DNA from 4 places in the Sphingobacterium sp. UBA865 genome. Region 3 is predicted to be linked to each of the others. Evidence: riboswitches for the same ligand, from Rfam matches in the RefSeq annotation. Region 3 holds a riboswitch; each other region holds the start of a gene.
What was found. A riboswitch is a leader RNA that binds a small molecule or an ion and turns the genes downstream of it on or off. The one in region 3 is predicted to bind S-adenosylmethionine.
Positions count from the first base shown of each region.

Region 1: another riboswitch for S-adenosylmethionine. It lies ahead of metE (5-methyltetrahydropteroyltriglutamate--homocysteine S-methyltransferase); the one in region 3 lies ahead of B2O97_RS16140 (methylenetetrahydrofolate reductase).
Region 2: another riboswitch for S-adenosylmethionine. It lies ahead of B2O97_RS22665 (5-oxoprolinase); the one in region 3 lies ahead of B2O97_RS16140 (methylenetetrahydrofolate reductase).
Region 4: another riboswitch for S-adenosylmethionine. It lies ahead of B2O97_RS05615 (O-acetylhomoserine aminocarboxypropyltransferase/cysteine synthase family protein); the one in region 3 lies ahead of B2O97_RS16140 (methylenetetrahydrofolate reductase).

Region 1 is NZ_DBGB01000020.1:58,067-61,694, forward strand. It holds gene B2O97_RS11065 (sensor histidine kinase) at 1-1,324, shown strand, start outside; gene B2O97_RS11070 (response regulator transcription factor) at 1,427-2,116, shown strand; SAM riboswitch class I at 2,301-2,404, shown strand; gene metE (5-methyltetrahydropteroyltriglutamate--homocysteine S-methyltransferase) at 2,483-3,628, shown strand, end outside.
Region 2 is NZ_DBGB01000041.1:130,645-134,272, reverse strand. It holds gene B2O97_RS22675 (DKNYY domain-containing protein) at 1-647, opposite strand, end outside; gene B2O97_RS22670 (hypothetical protein) at 978-1,283, shown strand; gene B2O97_RS22665 (5-oxoprolinase) at 1,316-1,579, opposite strand; SAM-I-IV-variant riboswitch at 1,647-1,740, opposite strand; gene B2O97_RS22660 (DUF3050 domain-containing protein) at 1,951-2,721, shown strand; gene B2O97_RS22655 (TolC family protein) at 2,944-3,628, shown strand, end outside.
Region 3 is NZ_DBGB01000031.1:14,072-17,699, forward strand. It holds gene B2O97_RS16125 (30S ribosomal protein S16) at 91-612, shown strand; gene rimM (ribosome maturation factor RimM) at 732-1,256, shown strand; gene B2O97_RS16135 (hypothetical protein) at 1,367-2,218, shown strand; SAM riboswitch class I at 2,448-2,550, shown strand; gene B2O97_RS16140 (methylenetetrahydrofolate reductase) at 2,621-3,577, shown strand.
Region 4 is NZ_DBGB01000012.1:57,806-61,433, reverse strand. It holds gene B2O97_RS05620 (homoserine O-acetyltransferase family protein) at 1-105, opposite strand, end outside; gene B2O97_RS05615 (O-acetylhomoserine aminocarboxypropyltransferase/cysteine synthase family protein) at 139-1,449, opposite strand; SAM riboswitch class I at 1,705-1,817, opposite strand; gene B2O97_RS05610 (FUSC family protein) at 2,000-3,628, opposite strand, start outside.

The sequences.
Region 1 (3,628 bases), on a different contig from region 3:
TCAGATCAATGGGAAGGACGATAGCACGCGGTTTGTTATCCCCCTAATGGACCCACTGGTCAATCAACAAACAAAATTCCGGGTAGCCACATTACCTCCAAGAGAGAATGCGAAACTTGCGAAAACAATTTCTGATTTGGAAAAAAGATTGGATATCCTCAACAGAAAAAACGCGTGGAGTGGCTTTAATGTATATGATTCCGTTGCCATGCTGGGCGGCAAAAAAGCAGACTACATCGAAGATATTGCTATTGGAATGGAGCTTGCTAAACGTCCATTAAAGGATCGATTGAATGTGATCATCGTTCAAGAACTTATCAAAGAGGAGTTGGCTCAACGCGACATTAAAGCTCCTTTCAATATTGAAATATGGAGCACAAACAATATATTACTAAATAATATTTTAAACGAAGCCGCTTTAAATAACCCAACAAATACAACCAAATACTCAACGGCACTTTTTAAAGGTGATATCGGTGCTGCGCCAGGAAAATTAACCATCTATTTCCCCAATAAAAAGGCGATAATTGCCGATAATATGGGCTATCTGTTGCTGCCCATGCTGGCACTGCTTTTCTTGTTGGTGGGGTGTTTTGCTTATACACTGATTATCATCTTCAGACAAAAGAAAGTTTCGGAAATGAAGACGGATTTCATCAACAACATGACGCATGAGTTTAAAACACCTGTTGCAACAATTATGATTGCCAGTGAGTCACTTAAAGATCCAGACATCAATGCCGACCACAAGCGCGTTCAGAAATTGGCTAATATCATCTACGACGAAAATGTTAGACTCGGAAATCATATTGAACGTGTGCTCGATTTGGCAAGACTAGAAAAAGAAACGCTAAAACTCGACCAGGTAGAAGTATGCATCAATGATCTTGTTTCGGCAGTAACGGACAGTATGCAGCTACGGATGCAAAATATTGGCGGGAAATTCAGTATAGATCTTGCAGCGACCAAGGATGTTGTCGTTGGTGATGAGTTACATTTTTCCAATGTATTTTACAATCTTTTGGATAATGCCATCAAGTACAGCAAAGGAGATTTACATGTCAACATCAATTCAAAAAATGTTGGCGACACCATTGTTGTCACCATAGCCGACAATGGTATTGGGATGAGCCGGGATCACCTGCAAAAGATTTTCGACCAGTTTTACCGTATTCCAACTGGGAATGTTCATAATGTCAAAGGATTTGGCCTTGGCTTAAGTTATGTACAGGACATTCTGAGAAGGCTGAACGGAAAAATTACAGTTAAAAGTGAAAAAGATAAAGGCACGACCTTTGAAGTAATTTTGCCTATTAAAAAATAAAACGTTCCTTTTTTGTATATTTCCTCTTTAAAAAATTTCAAAGGTTGAGGAAGGCTGATTTATCAGCATCAAGGGACATTGGTGAAAATTAATATATTCATTATGCAAAAGATATTATTAGCAGAAGATGATCCTAATTTGGGGGATCTTTTAAAAGACTATCTCGAATTAAAGGGAAAATTTGACGTCACATTATGCACGGATGGAGATGAAGCGATTTCTCAATTCAAAAAAAATAACTACGACCTTTGTATTTTTGATGTCATGATGCCAAAAAAGGACGGATTTACAGTTGGACGTGAAATCAGAAAAACAAACAATACTGTTCCTATTATCTTTGCCACAGCAAAGGGGATGATGGAAGATAAGACCGAAGCCTTTGAGCTAGGAGGAGATGATTATATCACCAAGCCTTTTCGAGTGGAAGAATTATTGCTCCGCATCAATGCTTTGCTGAAACGCAGTGTTCGAGACAAAGAAGAAGAAGTGGTTGCGGATAAATTTGAAATTGGCGATTATTTCTTTGATTATACAAGTCAGCAGATTTCTTACAAAGGACAGATGCAAAAACTCTCCACGAAAGAAGCTGAACTACTCCGCTTGCTTTGCTTAAAGAAAAATGATGTGCTGACCCGGGAAGAAGCGTTGTTAAAAATATGGCATGATGATAACTATTTTACGGGTAGAAGTATGGATGTATTTCTCAGTAAACTTCGTAAATATCTAAAAGAAGATAGCAAAGTTGAAATTGTCAATGTGCACGGAAAAGGTTACAAACTTTTGGTCAGCTAAAAAAAGGGGAATGAAAAATATAGTCATTCCCCTTTTTATGCTACACACGTATTCAAGCGTGACTTACTCGAATTCGTGGATGAAAATAAAAGAACAAAACAATTTCATCCTTAGTAGAATATAAAAAATTGACGCACTTTTATAAAAAATTTGCATTTCAAAAAGAAATGTTCTAACTTAGCGTCGCTTATAGAGAAAGGCAGAGGGAATAGACCCGATGAAGCCTTAGCAACCTGTCCCTTGACAAGGTGCTAAATTCTACCCTACTTGATATGGGAATGATAAGCCGAAGTCACCAAATTCTAGTGTGTCCTTCTCTCTCTAGCAAGAAATATAGTTGAAAAAGAAATATTAAAAACATTCATTATGTTATTGACTAACAATTTAGGTTACCCTCGTGTGGGCGCGTTCCGCGAATTGAAAAAAGCCAATGAGGCCTATTGGGCTAAAAAATCTTCTGTTGAGGAATTATTGGACACAGCAAAAAAAATTCGTGAAGGCAATTGGAAAACACAAAAAGATGCTGGAATAGATTTGATCCCTTCCAATGATTTCTCTTTTTACGATCAAGTATTGGATTTAACCCTCACTGTTGGTGCAATTCCTGCTCGCTACCATTCTTTATTGAATAAAGTAGACAACAATTACAGTTTAGATCTATATTTTGCCATGGCGCGCGGTTTCCAACAAGAAGGAATCGACGTGACTGCAATGGAAATGACCAAGTGGTTGGATACGAACTACCACTACATGGTACCAGAATTCACCAAAGATCAAGAATTCAAATTGACTTCCGAAAAATTCTTAAATGAATACAACGAAGCAAAATCATTGGGCATCGATACTAAACCAGTTCTATTAGGTCCTATTACATACCTTTTGATCGGTAAAGAAAAAGAAGCTGGCTTCGACCGTATCGATTTATTGGATAAACTTATTCCAGTATATGAGCAAATACTAACTAAACTAGCTGATGCTGGTACACAATATGTTCAGATTGACGAGCCTTTCTTAGCATTGGATTTAGATGCTAAAGTAAAAGCTTTATATCAACCTACTTTCGAAAAATTAGCTGCAGCAGCAAAAAATATCAAATTAATCGCAACGACTTACTTCGAATCTTTAAAAGACAACGAAGATATCGCAGTTAACCTACCTATCCATGCTTTACATTTGGATCTGGTACGCGGTGAAAATCAATTGGATACGGTATTGGCTAAAGTTCCTGCTTCATTAACATTATCTTTAGGTATTGTTGAAGGCCGTAACATCTGGAAAAATGATTACGAAAAATCATTGGTTAAAATCAAACAGGCTGTTGATGCATTAGGAAAAGACCGTGTATGGGTAGCTCCTTCTTCATCACTGTTGCACGTTCCTTTTGACTTAGACAATGAACACAATGAACAATCGCTACCAGCTGAAGTAAAAAACTGGTTAGCATTTGCTAAACAAAAATTAGCTGAAGTAAAAGACTTAGCCGTACTAGCGGAGGGAGAAGTTGATGCTGAA
Region 2 (3,628 bases), on a different contig from region 3:
TCACCCATGTATTCAAAGGTTGAAGCAGAAGCCCCTTCCACTTTCTTATTTTTATAAAACACAGACCAGCTGTCTTTGGCGTATTGACCGCCAAGAGGCTGTGTGGTAGGATCAGCAAATCTATCGTTCTTTTCGCCCCTATAATAGCTGTTCCAATTATCTTTCGCATACCCCCGACCGAGATTTTCAAAGCTCGAAGCGTTTGCCCCATTAATTTCCTTGCCTAAATAGTAGACTTTCCACGCGTCTTTGCTGTAACCACTTCCCAGTGTCTTGAAGGTAGAAATTGTTACGTTTGACAATGGCTTGCCATAAAAGTAAACTTTCCAGGCATCGCTAGCATAACCGTCTCCAAGAAATTGGAAAGTAGATGGGCTGCCATCAGTTAGTATTGACCCCCGAAAATATACCTTCCAGCTATCCTTGGCGTAACCCGAACCTAAAAATTGAAACGAACTAGCATTGGCGTTTGGAATTTCTTTGCCACGATAATAAATGCGTGATCCGATTTTGCTGTAACCATCACCCAGATGTTCCTGAAAGAAAAAAGTAGCAGGATTAGCATGCGCTAATTTAGCGCACATCGCAGGTGTGGCAGTAGCTAATATAAAAAGAACTAGGATGGTTTTAAACGTAAATTTTGACATTATATAGGGCATCGGGTTAAATTTGAAAACAAATAATCATGTTTTCTCTTTTTAATGAGACCCCGTAATCATAATAAAGTTTAGTCATCAATTAATTATTTATTTCTTGGAACTATTGCGGTTGAAAATAGAAGGGTCATTGTATCGCATGCTATTTCTTCAACTAAATTACAACTTTTTAAGCGCTCAGGCTGCAGTGGATAGAGATAACAGTTTTCATGAAATTGGCGACCGCGAGGAAAGGAGATTGTCCTGTCAGATCTTTGTCAATACGCACTGTAAAAGTCTAAAAATTTGGTCAAGTCGTATTTTTTTTGTATATTGCTGGTTATGAGTTTTAAAGAAAAATTAGAGAACTGGCGCACGTCAATCAATCGCGCCGGTAGTGGTGAGGAATTGTATATTTTGCTTTTGAACTACAAAAAGTTTATCAACAAAAATTGGATGGACGATTTTGGCGACCCGGGCAACTGGAAATCGGAATTAAATCAGGTCATCAGCAAAGTAAGAAAGAAAGTGAATGTGGCAGAAATTCAAAATTGCGGCGATCTCTCGTCCTACAAAGACGACGCTCGACAAACAGCCCATTCGCTCAATCATACATTAAGATATCACCACTCATTGACGAAAGAGTAGGCTAGGCCTACTCTTTTTGCGTTTATAGGGCTTTACTGTAAAGGAATCAGGACATTCTGTTCCAAGCGTACAGGAACATGCTTCACCGAGGTAAAACCGTCTTCCTTGGAAATGATGTTGGAAAGATCCAGTCCTCTTTTGGAGAACGTACTGATCAAAGCTGTTCTAAAGGTTGCCTTGGCTGAACCCCAGCCTTGTCCCAAAATGGTGTCATTGTTGAGCTGGATCAGTTCATCTGTTGAATAATAACTGAATTTTTCCAGTAAGTGTTGGTAAAGATTTGTTGTAGTAGCCATACAATTTAAAAATTTAAAGGATAAAACCATAAACTGTATCCAGATCTTGTTGGGGAAAATAATCGTTCAGCGACGTTTATTTTGGTCGAAACCCGTATTAATTTACCACCGCGGTGCCTGCACTCGGTTGGTATTGCATCATGCAATTCTGAATACTCTACAAATATAGTAGATTATTTTTTATAATAAAAAATATTTTTGTTTTTAAGGGTAAATGAACGTTAGCAACAGGAATAAGGCGATCAAAAGCGAGGCGCGTTGTTGGCTGTGATTTGGTTATGAAGCGGATAGCTGGAGAATTAAATTATCATGCTACTGTAATCTCATCGAAAACACTTTTAAAAACAGAGATAAGACAATACTTTTGCGCCATGAATAGAATTGCGGAAATTAACGAATACATTGCTGCCGAACGCGAGGTATTATTACAACACCCTTTGTATCGTAAGATCAAAACGATCAAGAATCTACGTTCTTTTACAGAAGGGCATGTGTACGCTGTATGGGATTTTATGTCTTTACTAAAAGCTTTACAGATTAAATTGACCTGTACGACTTTACCTTGGTTTGCGAGTGAGCATCCATCAACACGCTATCTAATCAACGAAATTGTCTTGGCTGAGGAGTCGGATGAATACATTGATGGCCGCCGTTTGAGCCACTTTGAGATGTATCTGGACGCCATGGATGCCATGGGTGCCGACCTTCATCTGGTCAACAAATTTATTGCTCAAGCCAAAAAATCGAGCAACATATTCGATGTCATTGCAACGACCACATTGGATAAGCGGATCAAAGACTTTTTGAATTTTACATTCGAAGTGATTGCTGAGGGCGAGGTGCATAAAATTGCCGCAGCATTTACATTTGGACGCGAAGATCTTATCCCGGGAATGTTTACCTCTATTTTGGAAGAAATTAAAACAAACTTTCCTACAGCCAATCTGGACAGCTTTATTTATTATTTTCAACGCCATATTGATCTTGACGGCGACGAGCATGGACCGTTGGCGATGCAGATGATCGCAGATCTCGCGAAGGACGATGAGGTTAAATGGACAGAAATGAAAGAGATCAGTAAAATAGCGCTACAAAAAAGAATCCAGTTGTGGAATGCAATAGAAGATTCCTTATACGGATAATTTATTATTATACCGTCGAGAAAGGCCTTTCAAATCACGATTTGAAAGGCCTTTTTTATGTGTTGTAAAAAAGGATATTGTAAGGGCTTCTTGGCAGATATTGGTCTTTTTGTTTGAATTGATGAAAAAATGTCTTTTTTCCATAACATATTGGCGTTTGTGAAGAAATCCAAGTTCCAATAAGTGTCTAAGTTTGCTACGCAAAAAAATAATAGAGCACACGTGAACTTTTTTCCTCCCTATTGGGCAAAAGGAATACTAACCATGGGATTGTTAGTATTCGCTATTTCGGACACCTTCGCCCTCGATTCTTTGCGCATGTCCCTGAAAGACATGATCGACAAAGCACTACAGAACAGTAAATACATCGAGCAGTCTTATTTGCAGCTCAAAGAAACTGAGGTGGCGGTACAGCAGCAACGCATGGAGTTGCTGCCCAAGATTTCCGCCCGAGCTTCTGCCAGTTATGCGAGTAATATGCCTGTTTATGATCAAGGCCTTTTAAATAAACCCTCCCAGCATGATATCATTCACTACTTGTACGATAGCGGTTTGGATTTTTATCTGAATCTCTACAATGGGCATCGGGACCTGATGAAAATTGAGTCCAAAAAATTGGAAAATGAGCTGGCTAGAATCGATTGGAAGAATGCCGCGGCGCAGACGAAATTGGAGGTTTGCAATCTTTTTTTGGATTTGGAACTGTCGTATAGTAACCGATCTTTAATCGAGCAGGATATTGCTGATCAACGGGCACAGCTCAAGGAGATTGAGCATCTGTATAAGGCGGGTGTTGTATTGCACAGTGACGTCTTGCGTATTTCGTTGGAGCTTTCGAAGCGGGAACTGTTGCTCGTGCAGATCGGTCATGATATTCAGGCTGCAAATCAGAAGCTGCAGCTAATTG
Region 3 (3,628 bases):
TAACGCTGATTAAAAAAAAATAACTATCTTTGCATCCCCTCTAGTATGAAGCTCGGGGGATATGTTGAATACATAAAATAAAATTAAAAAATGGCAACTAAAATCAGATTGCAAAGACACGGTAAAAAAGGACGTCCTTTTTACCACGTAGTCGTAGCGGATTCTCGCGCTCCACGTGACGGTAAATTCATCGAACGTATTGGTTCTTACAACCCAAACACAAATCCAGCAACTATCGTTTTGGATTTTGAAAAAGCTTTGGATTGGATGAATAAAGGTGCTCAACCAACTGACACTGCTCGTGCTATCCTTTCTTACAAAGGTGTTCTTTACAAAAAACACTTGCAAGGTGGTGTGAAAAAAGGTGCTTTTGATGAAGCTGCTGCTGAAGCTAAATTTACAGCTTGGACTGACGCTCAAGAAGCTAGAATCTCTGGTAAAAAAGATGGTTTAGCACAAACTAAAGCTGAAGCTAAAAAAGCTGCTTTAGTGGCTGAAGCTAAGAAAAAAGAAGAAAAAGCTGCTGCTGTTGCTGCTAAAAATGCTCCTGTAGCAGAAGAAACTGCTGCTGAAGAGACTGAAGCTCCTGCATCAGAAGAAACTGAAGGTTAATTCTTTCATAAAGTATTCGAGAAAGCCGACTCAATCTTGAGCCGGCTTTTTTTGAAACAGCCAATAGGCTAATCGTTTGCCAAATCATGTCTCACAGCTAATCGCCAAATAAGAAAAATATGACTATTGATCAATGCTTTTACATCGGTTACATCAGTAAAACAAGAGGTCTTAAAGGAGAAGTACAACTGTTTTTTGAATTCGAAGAATACGAGAGTTTGGATATCGATGTTGTCTTTGTAGAAGTGAACAAAAAGCTTGTTCCTTATTTTGTTGATGCCATTAAATTTCAAAAAAATAGCACTGCTTATGTAACATTTGAGGATGTGGATCATATCGATAAGGCTCAGGTACTCGTTCGTAAAAAGCTATATCTTTCCAATGATAAAATGCCCGAGCGAGACCCGGATGATTTTAGATATACTGATTTAATCGGATTTTTAGTGATCGATGAAAACCATGGCGAACTGGGGCAAATAACAGATGTTCAGGAATTCCCACAACAATTTGTCGCCACAGTAGATATGGATGGCAAAGAACTGATGTTTCCGCTGTCCGACGATTTGATCTTAGGAATTGATGGCGAAGAGGAGATCATTGAAGTTGAATTGCCTGAGGGATTGGTCGATCTGTATAAGGAATAGGCATATCCCCAAGCTTATTCAATTGAATATCCTATACTTACTATTGCAGTAATTTCTTATCTTGGTCCTTATATATTAATATTACTATTGGGCATAATTATTAATTGATTTTGAAACCGTTATTACTGCTGTTATTCACACTCTCATTGTCTTCGTGTACTTTCTTTGGGAAGAAAAAGGAGTTTCCTGAAGGTAACTACCAAATGATATTGGGCTATCCAAATGATGAGTATCATAAATTAAAAAGAGAATCTCCCCAAAATGTGGAGGCAGATACCTATGGTAATGATCCTATTCTATACCGATCCTTTCTTTCGCTTCATGATAAGGACCAGTTTGTCATGGCGATTGATGATATCTTACTCTTTGGTAAGTACAAATTTGACGGTGATAGATTAGAATTGACGGATGAGAAAAAAGGTAGTGTCGCTTTGGATATTGTTAAAATAAAAAAAGATTTTGTTCAGCTGAGAGGTGATTTTTCACAGTTTAGCTCAGCACGTATACCCACTAGTGAAAGACTTTATATCAACTTTGTGTTAGATAAAACCCTTATCCGGGAAACGCCCAGTAAATTTGATAGCCAAGTGAATTTATGGCGAAATGCTCCGGTAAAATCAGAAAGTGAAAAGGAGATAAAAGCGAGGGCCTTGAATTTCGTAGATTATTCTATCGCTTATTTCCAACACATATCAAGCTCTGGCACCCATCACGATTATCGAATGGATGGTGTCGAATCACCAATTATTTATGCCGAGAATGGCATTGTGCTCAAGGCATGGGCAGATGTTCCTGATTCTTGGAAGGAATTATTTTACAACGAAAAAGAGGCATTAGTCGCCTATCACTATTTATTTGACGGATTTAAATATGGATCGAAAGAAGAGTACCATGTTCGGGGACTCTTATTGATCACATTTTATCTCAAAAATTTACGGAATTCTTTGGCAGCTAATCTTTAGCCAATGTTCTTGTGGCATAGTCAATCTCTTCGCTGTCTATGATCCTCGATCGTTAATTCTACTGGTTTTTCTAGGTCTTTAACTCTTGGTAGCGCGAAGAATCCTGTCGTTGCATGGACACAAAGCTAAAGTGACGTTGAAACATCGTTTATTGAAGTCTTTTTGCTGCTATTTTTGCCTTTTCGAAAAAATATTTTTGTCTTTTGATTTTTTAAAACGATATTAGCAACGCTTATAGAGAAAGGCCGAGGGAATAGACCCGTTGAAGCCTTAGCAACCTGTATTGTTCAAGGTGCTAAATTCTACCCTACTCCATGTGGGAAAGATAAGTTACATGTAGATAAACGATTCCTCGACGTGTGCGTTTCGATGTAAGCCAACCAAACTAAAAACAGTTTTTTAATGAAGATTATCGATCATATCCAGAATGCCAAAGGAAAAACATTGTTTTCTTTTGAGCTATTGCCACCGGCGAAAGGGCAGGGCATCCAAAGTATTTTTAAAACCATGGATGAACTGATGGAGTTTAAACCTCCTTTTATCGACGTCACCTACCATCGGGAAGATTATATCTATAAAGAGCATGCGAGTGGATTACTGGAACGTGTTTCCTATCGTAAACGTCCTGGGACAGTGGCGATATGTGCGGCCATCATGAATAAATATAAAGTGGATGCGGTGCCACATTTGATATGTGGGGGTTTTACAAAAGAGGAAACTGAAAATGCATTGATCGATTTGAACTTCCTGGGGATAGATAACGTTTTGGTGTTGCGGGGTGATGCACGTAAGGGCGATGCCGATTTTATACCAACCGATGGTGGACATGCTTTTGCAACAGACCTATTGGAACAGGTAACCGATATGAATAAAGGAAAGTATCTGCATGAAGACATTATCACGTCGGAAAAGACTGATTTTTGCATCGGAGTAGCCGGGTATCCCGAAAAGCATTTTGAATCTCCAAATTTCAATACTGATTTTAAATATCTGAAACAAAAAGTCGATATGGGAGCAGAGTTTATTGTGACTCAGATGTTCTTTAATGTTGAAAAATACAAGGAATTTGTAACAAAATGTAGGGACAATGGAATCCATGTGCCCATTATTCCGGGATTAAAACCACTGACAACAAAAAAGCAATTGGTGACCTTGCCAAGAATTTTTCATTTAGATATTCCAGAGGAACTGAGTGACGCTGTCGCGGCATGTAAAACGAATGCCGACGTCAGACAGGTAGGTGAAGAGTGGTTGGTACAACAGTGTCAGGAGCTGATTAAATTTGGCGCTCCGGTATTACATTTTTATACGATGAGTAATCCTGGTCCAACAAAGAAGATTGTTGAAAAACTAGCCTAACTCATAAAATGATAAAAAAGGGAGCAGATAAGCTCCCTTTTTTATGATAAT
Region 4 (3,628 bases), on a different contig from region 3:
TGCGTTGGGTTTGCCAAATGTTTCATAACTGATTTGTAAATCAGTAAGCTCTCTTCCATTTTCAAATACAAAAGGCTCCGGGTGCAGATATATATGCTTACTCATTTTACGTTTAAGTTTTAAGCCGAAAAAATCTGATTATTTAATTTTATCAAAAGCTTGTTGTAAATCAGCTTTGATATCATCAATATGCTCTATTCCTACAGAAAGACGTAATAAGCCTTTGAAGACTCCGGCATTGGCTTGATCTTCATCACTCAATTGTTGATGGGTTGTAGCTGCTGGATGAATAATCAATGACTTCGTATCACCAACATTGGCCAAATGACTGATCAATTCTAAGCTGTCGATAAAGCTATTGGCCTTTTGCGCTGCGTCACCTTTAAGCTGGAAAGAAAGTACCGCGCCATAGCCATTTTTAAGGTATTTTTGTGCGTTAGCGAAGCTCGGAGAGCTTTCTAATCCCGGATAGTTTACTTTTTCTACCTGTGGATGCGCCTCAAGCCATTTTGCGACCTCTAAAGTGTTGTCTACATGGCGTTGCACCCGCAAAGACAAGGTTTCAAGTCCTTGTAATAATAAAAATGAATTGAAAGGGGAGAGTGCTGGTCCGAAATCCCGGAGCCCTTCCACACGCGCCCGAATGGCAAATTGAATATTTCCGAATGGTCCGCTTTCACCGAAAACTTCGGAAAATACTAAACCATGATAGCCTTCAGATGGTTCGGAAAATTGCGGGTATTTTCCATTGCCCCAATTGTAGTTTCCGCCGTCGACGATGACACCGCCAATGCTTGTGCCATGTCCACCGATCCATTTAGTTGCCGATTCAACAACCACGTTTGCACCATACTCCAGAGGTTTAAATAAATAACCTCCGGCTCCAAAAGTATTGTCGACGATTAATGGTAAGTCATATTTTTTTGCTACGGCAGCAATTTTTTCAAAGTCGGGAATATTGAAACTTGGGTTTCCGATTGTTTCAACATAGATTGCTTTTGTTTTATCATCAATGAGCGCTTCAATTTTATCTGCTTCGGCGTCTGTTGCAAAACGAGCTTCGATGCCTAGGCGCTTAAAAGAAACTTTAAACTGGTTGAATGTACCGCCGTATAAGTTGGATCCCGCAACAAAATTGTCACCACTTTCCAAAATATTATTTAAAGCTATAAACTGTGCCGCCTGGCCGGATGCAACAGCAACAGCTGCAACTCCACCTTCCAGTGCCGCAATACGTTGTTCGAAAACATCCGTAGTAGGGTTCATAATCCGTGTATAAATATTACCGAACTGCTTTAATGCAAATAAGTTTGCGCCGTGTTCGGCATTTTCAAATACAAAAGATGTTGTTTGATATATAGGAACTGCTCTAGATCCCGTAGTAGGGTCAGCGACTTGGCCAGCGTGAACCTGAAGAGTTTCGAATTTTAAATTTTTGTTTGAAGACATAATATATCAGATTTTAAGGGTTCAAAAAGAAATTGCAAAGTAAAAAGAGAAGCATACACACCTCCTTGAAGGGTCTGTTAAATCTTTATCCAAGAAAACGGAAATGATTTTTAACAAGCATGGAAGTGCATATGCATACGCATTCGCATCGATACAATTGTACGATGGGTTACACTTTCGCTTATCGTGCGGTTCACTTGTGTTGAACCTGAATTTTTAATGGACTTCAGTAATTTAATAATCATTGTCTTATGTCATTTATATGCTCCAAAACGATATTGTTTTGGACAGGAATTGGCACCTTTTCAAACAAATTGAAGGTTGCCAGTGGGTCATTGAGCCAGTCTCTCGCCACTTCTTTATAAATCAAGACCTACTGATGAAGGGAGGTGTTGATTAGAAATCTTCTTTCGAAGACGACACAAATATAAACTCTTTTTTTATTAAAGCAAAAGAAATGGTGTTTTTTAGTTAAAGGAATTTTGAATAACATGCCGATTGGCATCGCATATCTTCCGATGAAACCGCAAAAGTAACTGTCAATCGGGTATTATGATTTCTTTAAATTAATCCGTTCTGCAGTTTGATTTAAATCTGTTAGAAGAGGTTTAAGCGCATCGATTCTACTATGGATATCATAGGCGAGGTGGCGATTCGTCTTTTTGTTTAACGATAGCGAGAGGCCCACCAAATGGGAATTGACCTGATATGCGAGTGCCTGAAAATGGTGAATATGTGACCAATCCATCCATTTGTGCTCGGGTTCTTTTTTCATTTGATTAATGGCGTCTGAAAACAGGGCCATGGCGGTCTGCGCCTTTTTACGAGCCAGTCGTATATCAAACGAACTTTGTCTTTCGTCCGACAGACGGTTATTGATGATCTGGAAATAATGCGCGTTGTAAAGGGATACCTCTTTTGCCAGCTGAACCATGCCTGTGCTCTGGCGTACAGGTATCAAGAAATAACCCGCTATAGCCAAGAATGCTCCAATCAGTGTGAAAAGTATTCGGCTGCCTAAAATGAGATTGATGTTGCCTTCGAACAGATTGAGTGCAATCACAATTCCCAAGGTAATGAAGATGACACTGACCATATAGTTAGATCGGTTGAACAAAAAGAATCCAAAAAGACCCAATGCAGCTATGGTTAGGAGTGCTGGAAGAAAATGAATAGAAATTAAGCAGAACACACCAACTATAATACCCGAGAATGTACCGACAATACGTTCTATATTACGGGTTTTTGTCATTGAAAATGCTGGCCTGGCAACAATAGCGATCGTCAGTAAGATCCAATAGGTATATTTAAAATCCAAAAATAAAATACCGATCAATGCACCTGTTCCAAAAAGAAGAGCCATCCGAACCGCAAATCGAAAAAGCGGATTATTCAGATGGAGTTTACTTTTTAGATCAGCGAGATTACGTAATGGTCGACTGATAAATTGTTGGTACTCGCTGGTGTCAATCTTATCCTGAATTTCCTGATTTTGATAAAAAGCGACCTGGATTCTGTTGAGTACATCAATAATTGCTTCGATGTTGCTTATGATCGAACATAATATACCTTTTGCTGGATCGGCCTGTTGTTCTTGAATTTCTTTTAAATCCCGTAAGAGGGCATTAATTTTAAAGTTATTATTGTATAATTGATGTGCATACCGGAACCTCTTGTTGGGTTGTGAAAAGCTATCGATTTCTAACGCTAATAATTTGATTGTGTGACGAATTATGGGAAGGCTGCCCGTGTCTGCAAGATTTTTGCGAATTGCATCGTAGTCATGATCAAGCGCAATAATTAACTCATGGAGGTCAATTAATCCATAAACCTGACTGAGCCAATAATTGCTTTTATGCCACTGTTGGCTTATGATTTTTTTTTCTCGAAACAGAAGAGACCTGATTTGTTCCTGCTGTTCGCTGATCTGGCCATGAATTTTTCCTACGCGACTGTACGTAATATTCAAAGGAATATCGGGATCGTAAGACTGTGATCGTATCAATAGAAATTGGGACAATCCATGAAAGCCGTTAGCCATGGCATGTTTTAAAGAGCGATAAGGTTGTATATAGGCTTGTAAAAGGCTAAAAAAGTAATATATTATGGAACCTGTTGTAATCTGTAAGCCAACCGCAAATGGGTGTTGTGGGGCCATTCCGATCACAAAACTCATGAG